One region of the Halomonas sp. MCCC 1A11062 genome, then DNA from elsewhere that is predicted to be linked to it. Evidence: predicted binding sites of a transcription regulator. Region 1 holds the regulator's gene; each other region holds the start of a gene.
What was found. Region 1 encodes sigma-54, which starts transcription at its own class of promoters, with help from an activator protein. Its sites were predicted from a motif close to TGGCACNNNNNTTGCTNT; they were not measured.
Positions count from the first base shown of each region.

Region 2: HOP58_RS15800 (NarK family nitrate/nitrite MFS transporter) is a predicted target of sigma-54. The motif match lies at 3,853-3,870, and genes of this name have one in related genera.
Region 3: HOP58_RS15890 (ANTAR domain-containing protein) is a predicted target of sigma-54. The motif match lies at 4,262-4,279, and genes of this name have one in related genera.
Region 4: ytfE (iron-sulfur cluster repair protein YtfE) is a predicted target of sigma-54. The motif match lies at 4,262-4,279, and genes of this name have one in related genera.

Region 1 is NZ_JABFTW010000004.1:46,935-52,573, reverse strand. It holds gene lptA (lipopolysaccharide transport periplasmic protein LptA) at 1-425, shown strand, start outside; gene lptB (LPS export ABC transporter ATP-binding protein) at 433-1,158, shown strand; gene HOP58_RS05635 (RNA polymerase factor sigma-54) at 1,335-2,756, shown strand; gene raiA (ribosome-associated translation inhibitor RaiA) at 2,865-3,173, shown strand; gene ptsN (PTS IIA-like nitrogen regulatory protein PtsN) at 3,180-3,650, shown strand; gene rapZ (RNase adapter RapZ) at 3,697-4,617, shown strand; gene HOP58_RS05615 (HPr family phosphocarrier protein) at 4,620-4,889, shown strand; gene pmbA (metalloprotease PmbA) at 4,908-5,639, opposite strand, start outside.
Region 2 is NZ_JABFTW010000015.1:67,732-73,370, forward strand. It holds gene HOP58_RS15780 (ABC transporter ATP-binding protein) at 1-235, shown strand, start outside; gene HOP58_RS15785 (hypothetical protein) at 773-1,039, shown strand; gene HOP58_RS15790 (L,D-transpeptidase family protein) at 1,112-2,737, opposite strand; gene HOP58_RS15795 (murein L,D-transpeptidase catalytic domain family protein) at 2,933-3,658, shown strand; gene HOP58_RS15800 (NarK family nitrate/nitrite MFS transporter) at 3,995-5,347, shown strand; gene HOP58_RS15805 (nitrate regulatory protein) at 5,438-5,639, shown strand, end outside.
Region 3 is NZ_JABFTW010000015.1:93,759-99,397, reverse strand. It holds gene nirB (nitrite reductase large subunit NirB) at 1-746, opposite strand, end outside; gene HOP58_RS15900 (FAD-dependent oxidoreductase) at 743-2,053, opposite strand; gene HOP58_RS15895 (CmpA/NrtA family ABC transporter substrate-binding protein) at 2,338-3,378, opposite strand; gene HOP58_RS15890 (ANTAR domain-containing protein) at 3,375-4,007, opposite strand; gene HOP58_RS15885 (nitrate reductase) at 4,474-5,639, shown strand, end outside.
Region 4 is NZ_JABFTW010000011.1:1,130-6,768, reverse strand. It holds gene HOP58_RS13285 (adenosylcobalamin-dependent ribonucleoside-diphosphate reductase) at 1-1,874, opposite strand, end outside; gene HOP58_RS13280 (SCP2 sterol-binding domain-containing protein) at 1,912-2,394, opposite strand; gene norR (nitric oxide reductase transcriptional regulator NorR) at 2,619-4,163, opposite strand; gene ytfE (iron-sulfur cluster repair protein YtfE) at 4,316-4,972, shown strand; gene hemN (oxygen-independent coproporphyrinogen III oxidase) at 5,023-5,639, opposite strand, start outside.

The sequences.
Region 1 (5,639 bases):
ACCAGCCCATCCATATCGAGGCCGACCGGCTCGATCTCGACGATGTCGCCGGCACGGCGGTCTACACCGGCGACGTGGACATTCGCCAGGGCACCATGCGTATCACCGGCGACCGCGTCGAGCTCCGGCGCAACGCGGCCGGAGAGTTGTCACGCGCCACGGCCCGCGGCGAGCGCGCCTACCTCGAACAGCAGCCCGACCCCGATCAGCCCGTGGTCCGCGGCTGGGGACGTACCGTCATCTATCACGCGGCCGAACGCCGCGTCGAACTGATCGACCGCGCCGAGCTGCACCAGGGTGGGGACACCTTCGATGGCGGCTATCTCGAGTACTTCCTCGACCGTCGCGTGGTTCAGGCCCGCGCCGAGAGCGAAGGCGTCGAAGGACGCCAACGCATTCGCATGACCCTGCAGCCGGAGCGCTGAGATGGCGATGAAGACCCTGCACGCCCGTCACCTGGCGAAAAGCTACAAGCGCCGGCGCGTGGTGCACGACATCAGTCTCTCCATCGAACAGGGCTGCGTGGTGGGGCTGCTCGGCCCCAACGGAGCCGGCAAGACCACCTCGTTCTACATGATCGTGGGGCTGGTCAAGGCCGATGCCGGCAACGTCTGCATCGACGATCTAGATCTTTCGAAGAGTGCCATGCACGAGCGCGCCAAGGCGGGCATCGGCTACCTGCCTCAGGAAGCTTCGATCTTCCGCAAGCTCTCGGTGGCCGACAACATCATGGCAATCCTGGAAACACGCAAGGACCTGGATCGTCAGGGGCGTCAGCAGCGCCTGGAGCAGCTGCTGGAGGACTTTCACGTCACGCACATCCGCGACAACCTGGGCATGAGCCTGTCCGGGGGTGAGCGGCGGCGAGTGGAAATCGCTCGGGCGCTGGCCACCGAGCCGGCCTTCATTCTGCTGGACGAGCCCTTTGCCGGGGTCGACCCGATCTCGGTGGGCGAGATCAAGGGCATCATCCGCCAGCTGAAGGCCCGCGACATCGGCGTGCTGATCACCGATCACAACGTTCGCGAGACGCTGGACATCTGCGATTCGGCCTATATCGTCGGCGACGGCCAGATCATCGCGGAAGGTGACGCCGAAGCCATCCTGGCCAACCGGCGCGTGCGCGAAGTCTATCTCGGCGAGGACTTCCGGCTATAGCGCTCTCGCGCCCATAACGCATTCTTCGCCGACAAGCAAGAATCTGATCTTAAATTAAAAGCTTCTAACAGGCATGAATATTGCCGATGGCATGCTTATTGCAGCCTCGAGCTCTTGCAAGTGATCCTCGGCCAGTCTAGGGTAGAGTCTTTCCGGCAAATGAGCCCATTATTCTCATGGCCATGAAAGCATCATTGCAACTGCGAGTCGGCACTCAGCTGACCATGACACCACAGCTACAGCAGGCCATCGCGCTGCTGCAGCTCTCCACCCTGGACTTGCGCCAGGAGATCCAGCAAGCTCTCGAGTCCAATCCCATGCTGGAGCTCGACGACGGCTTCGGCGAACAGGCCGTCAGCGAACCCCAGAGCGACGACTGGGCCAGCGAAATTCCCGGTGAGCTCTCCACCGACAGCGACTGGACGGATACCTATCCCGATCATGGCAGCGGCGCCGCCGGCGCCACCGGTGAAGGCCCCGACTTCGAACGCCAGGCCTCTGGGCAGACGCTGGCCGGCCACCTGATGTGGCAGTTGGCGATGATCGATGTGAACGAGCGTCAGCGCCAGATTGCCGAGAGCCTGATCGATGCCGTGGACGGCACCGGCTACCTGACCCAGCCGCTGGAAGAGATCCGCGACGGCCTGCGGCGCCAGGGCCTCGAGGGGTTGCCCACCCGCGAGGTCGAGCAGGTGCTGCTGCGCCTGCAGCAGTTCGAACCCACCGGTGTCTTCGCCCGGGATCTACGCGAATGCCTGATGCTGCAGCTCGCCACCCTGCCTGACGACACTCCCCTGCTGCCCCAGGCACGCCGCCTGGTGCGCCAGTTTCTCGAGGCCTTGGCCGCCGACGACCGCCGCCTGCTCAAGCGCCGCCTGAGCCTGGACGACGAGGCCCTCGACGACGCCATTGCCCTGGTACGCTCCCTGAACCCCCGCCCCGGCAGCGACTATGCCGAGGTCGGCAGCAACTACATCACCCCCGACCTGGTCGCCTATCACGACGAGTCCGGCTGGCGCGTAGAGCTCAATGCCGAAGCGCTGCCACGGCTGCGCATCCAGCCCGACTACGTCGCCCTGGTGCGGCGCGCCGACAAGAGCCAGGACAACCAGTTTCTCAAGGACCACCTTCAGGAAGCTCGCTGGCTGATGAAGAGCCTGGCCAGCCGTAACGACACCCTGCTGCGGGTGGGGCGCGAGATCATGGCCCGCCAGATCGACTTCCTGGAGCAGGGCGAGGAGGCGATGAAGCCCCTGGTGCTGGCCGACATCGCCCAGGCCGTGGAGATGCACGAGTCGACCATATCGCGGGTGACGACGCAGAAGTTCATCCACACGCCGCGCGGCGTATTCGAACTGAAGTATTTCTTCTCCAGCCATGTCGGCGGCAACGGCGAGGGGGACGCTCACTCCAGCACCGCGATTCGCGCCCGCATTCGCAAGCTGATCGCCGACGAGCCACCGCGCAAGCCGCTCTCGGACAGCCGCCTGGTGGAGCTGCTGGCCGACGACGGCATTCAGGTGGCGCGCCGCACCGTGGCCAAGTATCGTGAAGCGCTGGGGATACCCTCCTCGAGCGAACGCAAGCGCTTTCGTTGAAGTCGAAACGCAGCGTTGACAGCGGACAAGAGCGTCGTTCGGAGGGGTTTGCAAGGAGGCAAAAAGGGTTACAATCAAACCACCACTCGAAGGACGAAGGAGCTTGTCATGCAAGTCAACATCACCGGCCATCATGTTGAACTGACCGATTCCCTGCGTGACTACGTGAGCGAGAAGCTTAGCCGCGTCCAACGGCACTACGACAACATCACCAACGTCCAGGTCACCCTGTCCATCGAGAAGGAGCGCCAACAGGCCGCCTGCACGCTGCATGCCGCCGGTGCCGACCTGCATGCCGAAGCCTCCGACCCGGACATGTACGCCGCCATCGATGCGCTGACCGACAAGCTCGACCGCCAATTGGTCAAGCACAAGGAAAAGGCCCAGGCCCGCGCCCAGGGCGCCGGCATTCGCTGAGTTGCCATGACACTGGAAACCATACTGCCCCCTGAACGCGCGCTGTTCGACGTTCCCGGGGGCAGCAAGAAGAGGGTGCTGGAGTTTTTCAGCACCTTCATTGCGCAGAACACCCCGAGCCTCGATAGCCAGGAGGTCTTCGGCCGATTGATCGGCCGTGAGCGACTGGGCAGCACCGGCATCGGCAACGGCGTCGCCATTCCGCATGCGCGAAGCCCGCACTGCCACAGCCCAGTCGCCGCCTTCCTCAAGCTGGCCGAGCCCATCGATTTCGACGCCATCGACGGCGAACCGGTCGACTTGGTCTTCGTGCTGCTGGTACCCGAGGAGGCCGACGATACGCATCTGTCGCTGCTGAGCCAGGTAGCCGGCGTGATGAACGATGCCGAGACCCGTTCACGGCTGCGCAAGTGCGAAAGCCAGCGCGAACTTCACGAGCGTCTGATCGACGCCATCCGACGACAGTCTTCGGCCTGACCGCTACCCCTTGCCGCTCGGCCAGCCCCTGATCAGGAGAAACGTAATGCAGCTTGTGATCATCAGCGGCCGCTCAGGCTCCGGCAAGTCGATCGCACTGCAGGCGCTCGAAGACATCGGCTACTACGCCATCGACAACCTTCCGGCGATGCTGCTCGGCTCGCTGGTCGACGAACTGCGCGGCTCACCCACGGTACAGCAGTGCATCGCCGTGAGCATCGATGCACGCAATCTTCCTCACGCGCTGGAACGGTTCCCCAGGCTGCTGGAGGAGCTGCGCGCCAAGCAGGTCGACTGTCAGATCGTCTACCTAACCACCGATGCGCGGATCCTGATCGAGCGCTACTCCGCCACCCGGCGCCGGCACCCGCTGACCCGCGACAGGGACATGACCCTGAGCGAAGCCATCGAAACGGAAGACACGACACTGAGCGAGATTCGCAACCTCGCCGACCTGATCATCGATACGTCGCGGCTTTCGGTGCACGATCTGCGCGGGCGCATCACCGAGCAGGTGGCCAGCCATCGTGCCGACCAGCTGACCCTCACGGTGGAGTCGTTCGGTTTCAAGGGTGGCGTACCGCTCGACGCTGACATCGTGTTCGACGCCCGCTGTCTGCCCAATCCGTACTGGGACCCGCGCTTGCGTGCGGCGACCGGTCGCGAAGCGAGTATCGTGGAGTTCCTCGAACAGTATCCGCTGGTTCACCAGATGCACGAGGACATCGTCGCCTGGGTAGAACGCTGGCTGCCGGCCTATCGCGACAGCCATCGTAGCTACCTCACGGTGGCCATCGGCTGCACCGGCGGCCAGCATCGCTCGGTGTATCTGGCCGAACGTCTCGCCCGACACCTCGCCCAGCAGCAGCCCGACGTGCGTCTGCGCCACCGCGAACTCGGCATTCATATACCGGTCACTGCCACGCAGGAGACGACCGCAGCGCCATCCGAACGCAAGGAAACCTGAGCGTGCCCAGCCGCAAGCTGACCCTGACCAACAAACGCGGCCTCCATGCACGTGCTGCCACCAAGCTGGTTCAGTGCTGCCAGCCCTTCGATGCACGCGTGTTCGTCTGCCGGGGAGCCCAGCAGGCCGACGCCACCAACATCATGGCCCTGCTGATGCTTGGCGCTCCCTGCGGCACTGAACTCGATATCAGCGCCGAGGGAACGGATGCGGAAGCGGTACTCGAAGCCATCGAGGCTCTATTCGAGGCCCGCTTCGATGAGGATCTTTAGGAATGGCCTATAGGCGGCTCAGCCTCCGGCAACGGTCATCTCGTCGATCAGCCAGCTACCGGTGTGAATGCTGCCGCGGGTGTCGATGTCGCTGCCCACGGCCTGCAAGCCCTTGAACATCGCCTCGAGATTGCCGGCGATGGTGAACTCCTCGACCGGGTATTGGATCTCGCCGTTCTCGACCCAGAAGCCGGCCGCGCCGCGGGAGTAATCACCGGTCACGCCGTTCACCCCCTGCCCCATCAGCTCGGTCACCAGCACCCCACGTCCCATGCGGGCGAGCAGCTCCTCACGCGACGCCAACGGTGCCGCGATTCGCAGATTGCGGGCGCCTCCCGCATTGCCCGTGGTCTGCAGGCCCAGGCGCCGTGCGCTGTAGGCCGACAGCATGTAGCTGGCCAGACGCCCCTCTTCGATGAAAACGTTGTCGCGGGTCTGCACGCCGTCGTTGTCGAACGGGGAACTGGCCATGGCACCGCGCTCCATGGGCCGCTCGCCCAGCGTGAACCAGTCGGGAAACAGCCTGTCTCCCAACCGATCGCACAAAAACGACGCCTGACGATAGAGCGAACCGCCGGCGATGGAGCTCATCAAATGACCGACGAGACCGCTGGCGACGGTGGCATCGAACATCACCGGCAGGCGCCCGGTGGCGGGTCGACGCGCCCCCAGTCGCTGCAGGGTGCGCTCGGCCGCCTTCCTGCCCACTGCCCCGGCGTCCCGCAGCTCATGCGGATTGCGCGCACTGGT
Region 2 (5,639 bases), on a different contig from region 1:
CACCGCGGCCATGGACGCCGCCGCCGAAGCGGCCGTCTACGCCGACTTCCGCGAGCACCGCCGCGACAAGATGACCATCCTCATCTCACACCGCTTCTCCACCGTGCGCGCCGCCGATCAGATCCTCGTCATCGACGACGGCAAGGTCATCGAGCGCGGCAACCATGAAAGCCTGATGGCGCAGAACGGCCGTTATGCCAGGCTTTTCCGGCTGCAGGCGGAAGGCTATCGCTAGGGAAACACTGCACAAATGCCTGCGCGAGCGAATCACTGCGTTGCGCGGTGCTCGGAATCCTCACATATACCCCATATGCTCCGGTTGACTCGAAGCCTGGGGCTTCTCGCCCCTTCGGGGCCAGCCTACGGCTGTTTGTCGCTTCGCTCGGTACTGTGCTCCGTGCGCCTTGTGCTTCATCTCGCTCGTCGATTTGTTCAGCGCTTCCCTAGAAAAACCCTCCCTGTATCCGTTGACGCTTGTTGAGCAATTGGCTATAAGAAAAAGGTCGCATCGTCGATGCGGCACCATCCATCGTTCATTACCCATCGAGAAGCGTTCCTCATGCGCTGGCTACTTCCAGGCAACAAGGCAAATCGGCAACATCGCGTAGGCATTAACGCGATGCGTACCCGTTTGCTGCTGCCGTGGGCCGGCCGTCGAAACGACGACACCTGAAGGACGCTGGCCGCGGCACTTGTCGCGGCCAAGCCTGGATAGCACTTTTCCCGTCTACCGCGCACAAGTTCCCGGCCTCCACTCAAGGAGACCGAGATCATGGCACTACTTCGCACTACCCGTCGTCTGCTGCGCGCCGTGGGCGCCCACTACGCCAACCGTCGCCGCGATGCCCTGCTGCGCGACTGCGACCCACGCATACTCAAGGACATCGGCCTGCGCTGGGAGCGCGGCAAGCTGGTACCGACCAACCCGGAACGCATCGCCTCCGGCAAGAGTGACGTCGTAGCGACTGCCGGCGCTGCCACCGCTGCAAGCGAAAGCCCTCGCGAGGTCTGTCCGCGCTGCGGGGCACGCCTGGCTTAGCCATGCCCCGGCCACAGGACGTGGCCGGGGCTTTCTTTTATGCCCGCCGGCTCACAGGGCACGCTCGCTGGCTCACAGGGCCAGCGGGCGATCCAATGCATGCAGCAGCTCGTCGTCACGCTCGTAGATGTCGGGGCGGAACGAGAGCGCGCCGTCGTCGTCCGGGTTGACGGTCCAGTAGTGCAGGATGACCGGCATGCGGTTGGCGAGCGAGACGTTGCGCGTTTCCCCGCTGTCGATGCGCGCCTCGATGTCGTGATCGCTGTCGGTATCGTCGAACAGCAGTTGGGCCAGCTCACGAATGTTCTCGACGCGGATGCAGCCGGAGCTGAAAGCACGCTGCTGGCGCGAGAAGTTGCCCTGGGCCGGCGTGTCGTGCAGATAGACCATATGATCGTTGGGGAAGCGGATGGCGAGCAGTCCCAGGGCATTCTGCGGACCCGGCGCCTGGCGCAGCACGATGTTGCCGGGGTTGTCCCAGTCGACCCGCCATGGGTCGAGCGGCTCCCCGGATGGGCTGAGCACCTGAATTCGCTCCCGCCATAAATAGCCCAGGTCGCGACGCACCGCCGGAAGCACGTCCTGGCGCAGGATGGTGGGGGGAATCGTCCAGGTGGGATTGACGGTCATGTGGGTGATCTCGGAGCGTAGCGAAGGCGTACGCCGATAGGGCTGCCCCACCACGATACGTGAGCGCCAGACCTCACCGTTGGGCCGGAAATAGCTGAGTTCGTAGCCGGCGATGTCGACCAGCACGTAGGCCTCGGGCAGGCCGTGCAGCAGCCAGCGGGCACGCTCCATGTTGAGGCGGATCTGATCGATACGCCGCTCGACGGGAACGTTGAGCGCCGCAAGCGTCTGACGTCCGACGATACCGTCGGGCTCCAGCAGGTGCCGCCGCTGGAAACGGCGCACTGCCGCTTCCAGTTCGCTGTCGAAGCGCCGCGGATCGGCGCCCTCCCGAGCCTCCCCGGAAGCGGCGCCATTGTCGGTCGCCTTGTTGTCTTCATCCCCGTCGTCGGTCGCCCCATTTTCGAGCACACCGGCCACGGCCAGACGTTCACGCAGAAGCTCCACGTCGTCGTCGTCGTCTCCCACACGCAGCGCACTATCGCGTTCCGGCAGCCGCTCCCAGCCGCCCTGCCGTTCTATGTCGCGATAGCGAGCCAGCCCTTCACGCAGCCGTAGGTAGGGCGTATAGGGCGGCCGCGCTTCTTCCAGAATGCGTTCGAACTGCTGCTGGTCGATGGCATCCGATATCGCGCCTAGATCCAGGTCGGGCGCTTCCACCGGCACCTCCCAATCCGCGCTCAGCGACTGGGGATCGACCTTGCCCCGCTGCAGATGCTTGAGCGCCGTGAACAACATGCGGCTGGCAAACAGCTCGTAGCGGAGTTGCCGTTCGCTGTCCGCGTCCTCGTCGCGCACGTTGCGGTACTCCGCCTCGATCTCGTCGGGACGGTAATCCTCGGGGGTCAGGCCGTCCTCCTCCAGGGCCCGCAGCGTTGAAACGAGCCCGGCTATCGTTTCCTCATCCTGCCAGGCCGGCCGATGGTCGCGCCGTGCATAAAACGCTTGCAGCAACTCGCTCTCGTCGGCCAGCGCACGAGACAGACTCGGCCTGTCGCCCGTATCGTCAACGCTCGACTGCCGCGCTCGCTCCTCTGCCAAGGCTCCCGGCATGAAGGCAAGCAGCATTACCAGTACTCCCATCCGTGTAATAAAGCGCATCGATAACCCCTGCTCCGTTGATGGCTGGTCTGGCCTTCCTGGCCCCTCTCTTCATAATAGTGCCTGGCCCGTGGCTGCAAGCCGGCCGAGCCCACCACCTTTCTTTACGTTACCCCGCTAGCGGTGCTGCCGCTGCGCTATTTCAACGCCATAGGCATGCCGATGCGCTTTTTACCGACGCTACGACTTCCGCTCTCGACCCTGGCCGCCTCTCTGCTGGTCACCCTGCCCACCGCCCATGCCGGCAACTTCCTGAGCCAGGCGGGGCTTTCGTATTCCGCTGCCGCACCGCTCGGCCGGACCCTGGCCAACCTGGCTCCCGACGCCAACCCGGTGGTGCTGAAACTTGCCGCCAAGGCCGTGGCCTGCGCCGAGCCCGACGCCAGACGCCTGGCCGTCATCGACTTCTCCCGCCCCTCTACCGAGCCGCGCCTGTGGGTCTTCGACCTGAGCCAGGAGCGCCTGATGTTCGAGGAGCTGGTCTCTCACGGCCGCGGCTCGGGCGATGCCGAGGCCACGGTGTTCTCCAACACCCCCGAGAGCTATCAGTCGAGCCTCGGCCTGTTTCGCACCATGAACAGCTACTACGGACGCAACGGCTACTCCCTGCGTCTCGAGGGGCTGGAGCCAGGCGTCAACGACCTGGCCTATCAGCGTGCCATCGTGATCCACGGCGCCGATTACGTCAGCGAGGCCTTCATCCGCCAGACCGGCCGGCTGGGGCGCAGCCACGGCTGCCCGGCGGTACGCCAGGAAGTGACCTATCCGCTGATCGACAGTATCAAGGAAGACCACTACCTGTTCGCCTACTTCCCCGATCCCGAATGGCTGGAAAACTCCACCTTTCTCAGCTGTGAGCGCGACGCCACCCAACTGGCCATGTACTGACACGAGCTGAAACCTGCCGGTCTGATCTCGCCCCCTAGCACCAGCAGGGGGCATTTTCGTGCGGCACTGCACCATTCTTGCCACCCTGTGGCGACTCTCCTGCCGCTCTCTTGCCATTCTCTTCCAGGATCGTACGAGCTTCGATCCACCCATCAAACCATAACTCGATGTTTTAACTGAACAACAAAAGAATATGGCAAACGGATTGCTTGATATGAATCAAATTGCCGGGTAGGCGTGGACCAGGCTTCCAGGGGAAGTACGAGTGCGTCAGACCTGACCTTCAACGGAGAAGGGCGAACTCATGTATCGACAATCCGTACGAGGTCATAGCCCATGGAAATTCTCAACAAGGCGAACCGAATTCGTCTCTTGAGCCTGCGCACGCCACAGATGCGTGCCTTCCACTTCTCCTGGTTCGCCTTTCATATCTGCTTCTTCGGCTGGTTCGGCATCGCCCCGCTGATGGCGGTGGTGCGCGAAGACCTGAACCTGACCCAAACCCAGATCGGCAACACCATCATCGCCTCGGTCTTGATCACGGTGATCGTGAGGTTGCTGATCGGCGTGCTGTGCGATCGCATCGGGCCGCGCAAGACCTACACCGGCCTGCTGGTGCTGGGCTCCATTCCGGTGATGAGCATCGGCTTCGCCAACAGCTTCGAGACCTTCCTGCTGGCGCGCCTGGCCATCGGCGCCATCGGCGCCTCGTTCGTCATCACCCAGTACCACACCACCATGATGTTTGCCCCCAACGTGGTGGGCACGGCCAACGCCACCAGCGCCGGCTGGGGTAACCTGGGCGGCGGTACCACGCAGATCGTCATGCCGCTGATCTTCTCCGGGCTGCTGATGCTGGGCGTCAGCGAGACGCTGGGCTGGCGTCTGGCCATGGTGGTGCCGGGTGTGGTGATGTTCGCCACCGGCATCGGCTACTGGCTGTTCACCCAGGACGCTCCCAACGGCAACTTCGATGAGCTGCGCGCACGTGGCGAGCTGCCCCCCGCCAACGGCGAGAACAGTGCCGGCAAGAGCTTCATGTCCGCCGCCAAGGACATCCGCGTGTGGGCGCTGTTCGTGGTCTATGCCATCTGCTTCGGCGTCGAGCTGACCATCAACAACATCGCCGCCATTTACTTCTTCGATCACTTCGACCTGACCCTGGCCACCGCCGGCATGATCGCCGGTCTGTTCGGGCTGATGAACGTCTTCGCCCGCACCCTGGGCGGCGTGTTCTCCGACCTGTTTGCCCGCAACGGTGGCCTCAAGGGGCGCGTGCGCTGGCTGTTCATCGCCCTGATCTGCGAAGGCATTGCCCTGGTGGCCTTCTCGCAGATGCACGTGCTGTCGTACGCCATTGGCATCATGCTGGTGTTCAGCCTGTTCGTGCAGATGGCCGAAGGTGCCACCTACGGCGTGGTGCCCTTCATCAACAAGAAGGCCCTGGGCGCGGTGGCCGGCATCGTCGGTGCCGGTGGCAATGTGGGTGCCGTGGCTGCCGCCTTCCTCTTCCGCAGCGAAGCCATCACCTATCAGCAAGGCCTGTTCTACCTCGGCCTGATCGTGCTGGTGCTGGCCTCCTGCGCTCTGCTGGTGCGCTTCAGCGACGAAACGGAAGCCGAGGAAGCCGAAGCCTATCGCCAGGCCGTGGGCGAGGATACCGGCGCCGGCGCGCTGTCGCTGCGCTGATCGCAAGCACAGCGGCATTCACTGCCGCAATGCTTGCCCAAACTGGCCGCCGCCCTCGGGGCGGCGGCCATTGCGTGAATGAGGTGAGCCATGACACCCGCCGAATGCCTGCTGCTGGCAGCCAAGCGCTGCGAAATCGACGATCTCGAGCACCTTACCGCCGCCTGCGACATCGTCGGCGACGTCAGTCGTTTCATCCATGCGCTGCAAAAGGAGCGTGGCGCCTCCAACGTCTATCTGGCCTCCGGCGGACAGCGCTTTACCGAGCGCCGTCAGGAGCGTATCGACGAGT
Region 3 (5,639 bases), on a different contig from region 1:
TCGTCGCGGGGACGAATACCGGCGGAAAAGACGATGAGATCGGTTTCCAGCACCTTGTCGTCCTGAAACACCATGCGGTGGCGGCTGCGTTCGCCGTCGACGATCTCCTGGGTCGCGCGACCGGTGAGCACTTGTACGCCCAGCGATTCGATCTTCTCACGCAGCAGCTCGCCGCCTTCGGTGTCCACCTGCATCGGCATCAGCCGCGGGGCGAACTCCACCACGGCGGTGTCGAGGTTGAGCCCGCGCAGGGCATTGGCGGCTTCCAGGCCGAGCAGGCCGCCGCCTACTACCACACCGGTGGCGGCGTTTTCAGCGGCCTCGCGGATGGCGTCGAGGTCTTCCAGAGTGCGGTAGACTAGGCAGCCTTCACGGTCATTGCCGGGAATCGGCGGCACGAAGGGGTAGGAGCCGGTGGCCAGCACCAGGCGGTCGTAGGGGTAGCGGTCCTGATCGGTGACCACCTCGCCGGCATTGCGGTCGATGGCGAACACCGCTTCGGAAAGGCGCAACTCGATGCCGTGCTCGGCGTAGTAGTCGGCGGTGGAGAGGGCGAGCGAGGCGGCGTCACGCCCGCTGAAGTACTCGGAGAGGTGCACGCGGTCGTAGGCCAGGTGACGCTCCTCGCCGAACACGGTGATGGCGTAGCGCTCGGTGGCGCCGCGCTCGACCAGCTGCTCGACCAGGTGGTGGCCGACCATGCCGTTGCCGATGACGATCAGTTGCGGTTTGACGGGCGTGTTCATGCGGCCTCCTTCGCGGGGCGTTGCGGTGATTCGTTCAGTGCGTCGTCGAGCAGGGCCTGGGCGTCGGCGGCGCCGAGCAGCAGAGCGGCGCGGCAGACGCTGAGGTCGCGCCCGGCCAGGGCCTGCTCGAAGTACCAGGGGCCGGAGGCGGTGTCGCCGTAGAGCACGGCACCTTCCAGGCGGCCGTCACGCAGCAGCAGGCGGCGGTAGTCGCCCTGCTGGGGGTCGCGATAGCTGAGTACTTCGTGTTCGGGCTCGGGCTCGGTGGGGCCGAAGGCGTAGAGCGAGATGCCGCTGACCTTGAGCTTGGTGGCGGTCGGTTTCTCGACGTAGCCCTGGGTACTCTCGGCGCTCTCTGCACTAGCGCGGCAGAGCTTGTCGGTGAGCACCTCGACCTGGCGCCAGATCGGCTCGACCAGGCCGTAGAGATTGCCGAGGTGCTCGCAGCATTCGCCCAGGGCGTGAATGGCCGGGTCGCTGGTGGTGAGCCACTCGTCGACCACGATGCCGCGGTTGACCTCGAGTTCGGCCACCCGGCCAAGCTCGACCTGAGGCACGATGCCGATGGCCACTACCACGCAGTCGGCGGCCAGGTGGGTGCCGTCGGCGAGCAGGGCGGCGCACACCTGGCCCTCGGCGTCGGCCTCCAGGCGCTCGAGCTGGGCGTCGGTGTGAATGTCGAGCCCGCGACCGCGCAGCTCGCTTTCCAGCAGGCGGGCGGCGGTGAGGTCGAGCTGGCGGTTCATCAGGCGGTCTTCACGCTGCAGTAGGCTCACCTGCATGCCGCGTTTGCGCAGCCCTTCCGCCGCTTCCAGGCCGAGCAGGCCGCCGCCGATCACCACGGCGTTGCGGCCGGCTTCCGCGGCACGTGCCAGGGCGTCGGCATCGTGCAGGTCGCGGAATACGTGCACACAGCCTAGCTCGAGCCCCGGCACCGGCGGGCGGGCCGGGGTGGAGCCGGTGGCCAGCACCAGGCGGTCGTAGCCGAGTCGGCGACCGGCATCGGTGGTGAGCGTGCGTGCGTCGCGGTCGATGCTTTCCACCCGTTCGCCCAGTACCAGCTCGATGCCCTGCTCGGCGTACCACTCGGCGCTGCGCAAGGTCAGGGCATCGCGCCCCATTTCGCCGGCCAGCAGCGGTGAGAGCAGGATGCGATTGTAGGCCGGTGCGGTTTCGGCACCGATGACGGTGATCGCGGGCCGCTCGGGCCGGGCGAGCAGCGCTTCGACCAGGCGGTGGCCGGCCATGCCATTGCCGACGATGATCAGGCGGTCGGTTGTCGATGTCACGGGATGTCGCTGTGGCATGCGAACACCTCCTTTCGCTGCGCTTGTCGTGGTGGTGGCCCAGTGGCTGGGCACAAACGCAACGACGCCTCGGCGCGGCCCCTGTCGATGCGATGATCGAACCGGGTGCGCAGAGACGTCGTTGTCGCTAGCTGTGTGTGGCGACCTTCATTGATCGCCGGTTGATCATCGGTTTCAAGAAGCTGGCCAGGATGTGCCTAGCGGACGATTTTTTCTTCTATTTCATTGGGCTGGGGTAGGGCGGGAGGGCCGGTATCGGCATTGGCCCATACCGGCCGTGCACATCAATGGTGCGTTGCGGCATCGAAATGCACAGGGCTGTAGCACGCGGCGAGTTCGCCGGGCGAAAAGCGTCCTCCTTGAGCTTCCAGCTGCCTGGCGATGGGCTCGGCGAAGTGCAGTGCATCCTGCGGGGTGGGGCGCAGCATGCCGGCACCGTAGAGGCGCTGCCGAATGGGGGCAACGCCGAGTTCGAGCGACTCCAGATGCCGTACCGAATGGTCCAGGTAGGGCGGCAGGGCGAGCCATGCCAGCGCCTGGCGGCGGTTTTCCGGTGAGGCGGCCAGCCATTCGCTGGCCGCTACCAGGGCGCGCAGCAGGGCTCCCAGGGTGGCCGGGTTGCGCTCGGCCCAGGAGCGGGTCACGCCTAGCACTTTCTCTGGGTGGTCGGGCCATAGCTGGTCGCCGGTGGTCACCAGCCGTCCGGCGCCGCAGTGCCGGGCCAGGGTGCCCCAGGGCTCGCCGGCACAGAAGCCGTCGATCTCTCCGCTGCGCAACGCTTCCACCATGCGCGGCGGTGGCAGGGCCACCAGTTCCACGTGGCGTTCGGGATCGATGTCGCCGAGGGTCAGCCATTCGCGTAGCTGATAGTGCTGGCAGGAGTAGGGATAGACCATGGCCAGGCGGGGGCGCTTGTCGCTGCCGGGGCCGCGCAGCCAGTTGCCCAGTGCCAGTGCGCTGGCAGCCGGGTCGTCGCCTAGCGTCGCGCCGCTGGCCTCGCTCAGGGCCGTGGAAAGCGTCACGGTGTTGCCGTTACGGCTGAGCAGCAGCGGGGCCAGGGTGTCGCAGGGCGCCCGGCCCAGCCCCATGCTCATGGCCAGCGGCATGGGGGCGAGCATCTGGGCGCCGTCGAGCAGGCCGGCGGCGACCTTGTCGCGCAGAGTGGCCCAGGCGTTCTCCCGCGAGAGGGAGACGTCGAGCCCCTGATCGGCGAAGCAGCCGCACTCACGGGCGACGATCAGCAGGGCGGCATCGAGCAGCGGCACGAAGCCGAGGGTGAGGCGTTCCAGTTCCGGCGAGGTGGCGTGATGGTGCGGGTGGCTCATGAGCGGGGACCCCGTTTGTCGGCGGTTCGCCCCTGGGGCGATGTCAGGTTCAGGCGTTCGAGAACGTCAATGACGCTGTCGGCGACCTCGGCGATGCGCTGGCCACGGTCCATGGCCAGCTTGCGCAGCATGCGGTAGGCCTGCTCCTCGTCGCAGGATTGATGCTTCATCAGCAGGCCCTTGGCGCGTTCGATGCGCTTGCGTTCGGCCAGTTGGTTGCGTGCCTTGTCGAGCTCCTGACGCATGCTGTGAAAGGAGTCGAAGCGGGCAATGGCCACCTCAACGATGGCTTTGACCCGCTCGGGCACCAGGCCGTCGACCACGTAGGCGCTGACCCCGGCCTTGAGCGCGGCCTGCAGCATGTCGGAGTCGTGCTGGTCGGCGAAGAACACCACCGGTCGTGGGTTCTCGCGGTTGAGCAGGGCCATGCTCTCCAGGGTGTCGCGGTCGGGGCTCTCCATGTCGATGATCACCACGTCGGGCTGGTGACGCGCGACCATCTCGTTGAGGCTGGCGGGGCTGGTCAGTCGGCAGATGACCCGGTGACCCTCGGCCATCAGCGCCTCCTCGACCATGGCGGCGCGAACTACCTCGTCGTCGACCAGCAGGATGTTCAGGGGTGAGGGCATAGGCGTCGCTCGTGTCTGGCGTTATCGGGTCTGGCTCTGGTTTCGCTACCGAGTACCTGGCAAGAAACATGCAAAAGATATTCCAGTTGCGCATTTTCACGCCCATGCGCCCGCCAGGCGCCACTCTCCTGGTGAGTGAAAGGCCGCACAGCAGCAGCGGAATTGGCCACTCGGCACCAGCCTGGTGCATGGCCGGGCCGGGGCGCCGGGTCATGGTGCGAAGCAGCATGAAGCACGACGCTGGGCGGGAAGGCAAAGCATGACATCTGCCTGAAAGGGGATGGTTATTCTCGCCATGGCACGCTTTCTGCTTGATACACATCAGTGAATATCGACATGGGCGCACCGTCAGCGCCCGAGCGGCAACGACGCCCGCCAACCTTCCCTCAGTAATATCCCGGGGAAGCGTTGGCGGGCGTCGTCGTTTCGAGATCGTCGTTTCAAGAGTGCTCCAGAGGAGATCGACATGCGCGAAGCCCGAACCACCTGCCCCTACTGCGGCGTTGGCTGTGGCGTGGTGGCCAGCGTCGAGAAGAATGAGATCGTCGACGTGCAGGGCGACCCGCAGCATCCCGCCAACTTTGGCCGCCTGTGCGTGAAGGGCTCGGCCCTGCACGAGACGCTGGGTCATGGCGGTCGCCTGACCCGGCCCATCGTCGACGGTGTGGAGAGCGATTGGGCCACCGCACTGGATGCGGTGGCCAGCCGCCTGGGGGCGGTGCGCGATGCCCACGGTCCCGAAGCACTTGCTGCCTACCTATCCGGGCAGTTGCTCACCGAGGACTATTACGTTGCCAACAAGCTGTTCAAGGGCTTTCTCGGCACGCCTCACCTGGATACCAATTCGCGCCTGTGCATGGCCTCGGCGGTGGCGGCCCACAAGCGCGCCTTCGGCGCCGACGCGGTGCCGTGCTGCTACGAGGACCTCGAAGAGGCCGAGCTGGTGGTGCTGGTGGGCTCCAACCTGGCCTGGAACCATCCGGTGCTCTATCAGCGGCTGAAGGTGGCCAAGCAGCGCAACCCGCTGCTGCGGGTGGTGGTGATCGACCCGCGGGTGACCGACACCTGCGAGCTCGCCGACCTCTACCTGGGGCTCAAGCCGGGCAGCGACGCCCGCCTGTTCACCGGGCTGCTGGCGTGGATGGCTGCGCGCAACAAGCTCGACCGGGTGTATCTGGAGGCGCATACCCAGGGCTTCGAGGAGGCGCTGGCCGCGGCGCAAGAGCAGGATGCCGGCGTGGAAGCCATCGCCGCCGACTGCGACCTGGATGCGGAGCGTCTGGAGACTTTCTTCTACTGGTTTGCCAGCCACCTGCACGTGGTCACGATGTTCTCCCAGGGGGTGAACCAGTCGAGCAGCGGTACCGACAAGGGCAACGCCATCATCAACTGCCACCTGGCCGGCGGCAAGATCGGCCTGCCGGGGGCGGGGCCGTTCTCGATCACCGGCCAGCCCAACGCCATGGGCGGGCGCGAGGTGGGCGGGCTGGCCAACCAATTGGCCGCCCACATGGATTACGACACCCCCGGGGCGCGGGACCGTGTGACACGTTTCTGGACCACCGCGGGGCTGGTGCCGTGCCTGCCCGAAGGACCAGGCCACAAGGCGGTGGCGCTGTTCGAAGCGATCGA
Region 4 (5,639 bases), on a different contig from region 1:
TAGAGGTCCTTGAACTGCTCGAAGGGGAACTCGGTGGGCACGTTGACCGTCTTGGAGATCGCCGAGTCGACCCACACCTGAGCCGCCGCCTGCACCGCCACGTGCTGCTTGGGGGTGACCGCATCGGCGGTGATGAAGTAGTCGGGCAGGTCGCTCTCCACCGCGTCGCTGGCGATGAAGTGGCGGTAGGCGGCCAGCTCGAAGGAGACCACTTCCACCTGCTCCTTGGTCTTCTTGCCGGACTGGATCACGTTGCGGAAGTAGCGGTGCGAGAACGATGGCTCGATGCCGTTGGAGGCGTTGTTGCCCAGCGACAGCGAGATGGTGCCGGTCGGTGCGATGGAGCTGTGGTGGGTGAAGCGCGCGCCGTGCTCGGCGAGTGCCGCGACCAGCTCCGGTTCCACCTCGGCGACCTTCTGCATGTAGCGACTGTAGCGGGCGTGCAGGATGCGCCCCGGCACCTTGTCGCCGATCTCGTAGCCGTCCTTCGCCAGCTCCGGACGCTCGCGCATCATCTTCGGCGTGATTTCGAAATCCTCGGCGAGTATCGGCGCCATGCCCTTCTCGCGGGAGAGTTCCAGTGCCTGCTTCCAGCCCTCGATGGCCAGGTTGCGGCTCACCTCTTCGGTGAAGGCCAGCGACTCGGCGGAGCCGTAGGGGATCTTGAGCATGGTCAGGGTCGAACCGAGGCCGAGGAAACCCATGCCGTGACGGCGCTTGGCCTCGATCTCGCGGCGCTGGCCGGGCAGCGGCAGGCCGCTGATCTCGACCACGTTGTCGAGCATGCGGGTGAAGATCGCCACCACCTGGCGGTAGCGCTCCCAGTCGAAGCGCGGCTTCTTGCCGAACGGGTCGATGACGAAACGGGTCAGGTTGACCGAGCCCAGCAGGCAGGCGCCTTCCGGCGGCAGGGGCTGTTCGCCGCAGGGGTTGGTGGCACGGATCTCCTCGCAGAACCAGTTGTTGTTCATGCGGTTGACCTGGTCGATCAGGATGAAGCCCGGCTCGGCGAAGTCGTAGGTGGAACGCATGATGGTGTCCCACAGCTCACGCGCCTTGATTACCTCGACGATGCGGCAGGCCACGCGGCCTTCGGCGTCGACCGTGTAGCCCTCTTCGACCACCGGCCAGTCGCGGTAGATCAGGTCCTCGGACTTGACGTCCTCCTTCTCGCCGGCGTGCAGCGGGAAGGCCAGCGGCCAGTCGGCGTCGTTCTTCACCGCCTCCATGAACTCGTCGGTGATCAGCAGCGAAAGGTTGAACTGACGCAGCCGGCCGGCTTCGCGCTTGGCCTCGATGAAGGCACGCACGTCGGGGTGGCCGACGTCGAAGGTGCCCATCTGGGCTCCGCGGCGGCCGCCCGCCGAGGCTACGGTGAAGCACATCTTGTCGTAGATATCCATGAACGCCAGCGGGCCGTTGGTGCCGGCGCCGGCGCCGAACACGAAGGCGCCCTTGTGGCGCAGGGTGGAGAACTCGTAGCCGATGCCGCAGCCCGCCTTGAGGGTCATGCCGGCGTCCACCACCGAGGAGAGGATGTCATGCATGGAGTCGCGGATGGTGCGCGAGACGGTGCAGTTGATCAGGCTCACCGCCGGCTTGTAGTCCTCGGCACCGGCGTTGGACATGATGCGCCCGGCGGGGATGGCACCGTTCTCCAGCGCCCAGCGGAACTTGGGCAGCCACTCCTCGGCCTTGTCGCCTTCCACCGCGGCGAGGGCGCGCGCGACGCGCTCCCAGGTCGCTGCCACATCCTTGTCGACGGGGCGGCCATGACGATCCTTGAGTCGATACTTGGAGTCCCAGATATCGCGTGAGGGCGCTTGCATAGGCACCTCTTGGGATGTCTTGACGGCCTTGGTGGAAGTACTCATGCAGGAATCTCCAGTAAGGGTCAAAAATTCGAATCGTTCAACGTTCCTGGCGCGCCATGCGCTCGAAGCGCGCCAACCAATCGCCGAGCCGGCCCTGGGCCAACCCCTCCTCGCGGCTGTCGAGCAGGTTCTTGACCATCAGGCCGAGCTCGGTATCGCCCTCGATCACCAGGCGGCGCTGGAAGAACAGGGCGTCGGGATCCTCGCGCCGGGTAGCCAGGCACAGAAACTCGCGCCAGCCGCCGCGAATGGTGGCCTCGCCCATCTCCGGGCTGAGCCGGAAGCGCTCCGCTTCGAGGGTCAGCGTCAACGCTACGCCCAGGTCCTCGATGTGCAGCGAGATGCGCCGCCCGTCGAGCGCATCGAACTCGCCCTCGGCCAAAGGCTCGGCGAAGGTGCGGTTGAGCAGCGGCTCGATCAGCTGGCGCTTCAGGACAAGCGGCACGCGGGGGTCGATGGCGCGAATCAGGCGGGTCGGGGCGGGCGGACGTGGCAAGCGCGACAGAGAAAGAGGAAGCATAGCGACTCTCCGGTGGAGCGAACCCATGGATTCGGTGCGGCCAGGTGGCCATGAAACCGATCATCCTAAGCTCGACGCCGCCTGCCCGTACTGATGTGCGTCAAGCCTGTGACACTGCCCCCAACCGGGGCCTTGGCTACCATATCTAGACAACCACTACCGATCAAGCACTATATATATGGCCTTCGTTAACGCTGCTTCTTGACTTTTAGACCTTCCGATAACTACTTGATCCCCAAGCGGCGGGCCAGCTTGTGCAAGTTGCTGGGGTCCACGGCGAGGCGGCGGGCGGCGTTCGCCCAGCTCCCGTCGCACGCCGTCAAGGCCTGGCGAATCGCCCGTCGCTGGGCGTCCTCGACCTGACGGCGTAGCGGTTCGACGCCGTGCGTTGCCAACTCCCGGATGTCGGGTGCGCGGGAATCGGCTTTCAACGGTTCGTCCTTTGACGTTTTGCCGTGAGGCAGGTCGAGCCACTCCGGTTCCAGGGTGACGATGTCGTCGCGCCGGGCGCCGTGGCCCAGCGCCTTGATCGCCGCCCGGCTGATCACGTGCTCCAGCTCGCGCACGTTGCCCGGCCAGTGATAGCCCAGCAGCGCCGCCTCGGCCCTCGGCGCCAGGCGCAGGCTGCGCACACCGAGCCGGGTACGGTTGATCTCGAGGAAGTGCCCGGCCAGCACCAGCACGTCGCTACCACGCTCGCGCAGCGGTGGGATGGCCACCGGGTAGACCGACAGCCGATGGTAGAGATCGGCGCGGAACAGGCCGTCGCGCACGCCGTCGGCCAGCTGACGGTTGGTGGCGGCGATGATACGCACGTCGACCCGGCGCGGGGTATCCTCGCCCAGGCGCTGCACCTCGCCGTTCTGCAGCGCGCGCAGCAGCTTGGCCTGGATCGGCAGCGGCAGTTCGCCCACCTCGTCGAGAAACAGGGTGCCGCCATTGGCTGCCTCGAAGCGCCCCGCCCGATCCGCCGTAGCGCCGGAGAAGGCTCCCTTGACGTGACCGAACAGCTCGCTCTCGGCCAGGGTTTCGGGTAGCGCCGCACAGTTGACCTGCACCAGCGGCTGCTCCCATCGCGGTGAGCGCTGGTGCAGGCGTCGGGCGAACAGCTCCTTGCCCACCCCGGTCTCGCCCATCAGCAGCACCGGCAGGTCCGCTTCCGCCACCACGTCGAGTTCGTGCAGCAGTCGCTGCAGTTCGGCGCTGTGGCCAAGAATCTCACCGCCCTCGCCCGGCTCGACATGGGCGATGCCGCCATGGCCCGCCATGCGCAGCGCGCGCACCTCCTGCTCCAGACGCGAGACGCGCACTGCGGCCTCCACCAGCAGCGCGTAGCGTTCCAGCGCCGTGCGTGAGGCCTCGTCGAAGGTGCCCGCCACCAGGGCGTCCAGGGTCAGCACGCCCCACGGCTCACCCTCCACGTGCAGGCTGATGCCCATGCAGTCATGCACGTGCAGCGGCTCCCCCGGCTGCTGCTCGACCAGGCCGTCGTAGGGATCGGGCAGGCTGGAGTCCGGCGGGAACAGGGTCGAACGGCGGCTGGTGAGGATGGCGGCCAGACGCGGGTGACGCGCCACCTCGAAGCGCCGCCCCAGCGCCTCACGTACCAGCCCCTCCACCGCCACCGGCGCCAGGACGTCCTGCTGAAGCTGTAGCAGGCACACCGCACCGCAACGAAAGCTTTCGCGCAGCGTACGCACCAGGCGCTGCAGGCGCACGGCGCTGGGCAGATCGGCCGTCAGGTCGGCCAGCAGGGAATCGTCGAGCATGGTTAATAATACCTATCAGGGTAAATTTAACCCTATCACGGCAAGGTCATTTCAACCATGACCACTTCATATCATTGAAAGTAAAGCAGTAAAAAAACTGGCATGGCGCTTGCTCTGTACAGGATGACATCCCCGTTGCAGAGGAACTACACATGGACCTGCTCGAACAAACCGTTGGCCGTATCGCCCTGTCGCTGCCCGGTGCGACCCGCATCTTCCACACCCACAACATCGACTTCTGCTGCGGCGGGCGCATCAGCCTGCGCCAGGCCGCCGAGCGTGCCGGCCTGCATGTCGACAGGCTCGTGGCCGAACTCGAGGCGCTGCCGGCAGCCAGCAGCGAGCAGCGCGACTGGCGCGAGGCCAGCAACGACGAGCTCATCGAGCACATCCTGACCCGCTATCATGACGTGCATCGTCAGCAGCTGCCCGAGCTGATCCGCATGGCGCGGCGAGTGGAGCAGGTCCACGGCGAGCGCGAAAGCTGCCCCAACGGGCTGGCCGACCTGCTGATGGACATTCACCAGGAGATGGAGAGCCACATGCAGAAGGAGGAGCAGATCCTGTTCCCCATGCTGCGCAGCGGCATGGGCGCCCAGGCTCAGGGGCCGATCGCGGTGATGCGCCACGAGCACGACGACCACGGCGAGAACCTGGAGCAGGTGATGCTGCTCACCAACGACATCACCCCACCCAAGGGCGCCTGCACCACCTGGCGCGCCCTCTACACCGGCCTGCGCGAATTCCGCGAGGACCTGATGGAGCACATCCATCTGGAGAACAACCTGCTGTTCGAACGGGCCGGTTGAGGAAACGCAAACGGCGCCCCGCGGGGCGCCGTTGTGTTTCGGTGGGCGTCTTAGACGGTGCGCGAGAAACGCCCTTCGTTGGGTTTGAGGTAGGCGTCGAAGGCCATGGCCATGTTGCGCATCATCAGGCGCCCGGCGGGTAGCACTTCGATGGCGTCATCATTAATGGCCAGCAGGCCGTCGGCCTGCATCTCCTCGAGCTGGTCCAGGGCATCGGCAAAATAGTCGCGGAAGGCGATGTCGTGGCACGCCTCGATGTTGGCGAAATCGATGCGCCCGTGGCACATCAGGGCGTTGATCACGTCGCGGCGCAGGCGGTCGTCGTCGTTGAGGCGATAGCCGCGCATCACCGGCAGCCGCCCCTCCTCGAGCCGCGCCTGATACTGGGCGGTCTCCTTGACGTTCTGGCTGTAGCTGTCGCCGACCTTGCCGATGGAGGTGATGCCCAGGCCGATCATGTCGCAGTCGGCATGGGTGGAGTAGCCCTGGAAGTTGCGCTGCAGGGTGCCGTTCTCCCTGGCCAGGGTCAGCTCGTCGTCGGGCAGAGCGAAGTGGTCCATGCCGATGTAGACGTAGCCGGCGGCGGTGAGGCGGCGAATGGTGAGCTCGAGCAGTTCCAGCTTGCGCTCCGGCGGCGGCATGTCCTCGGGGCGGATCAGGCGCTGGG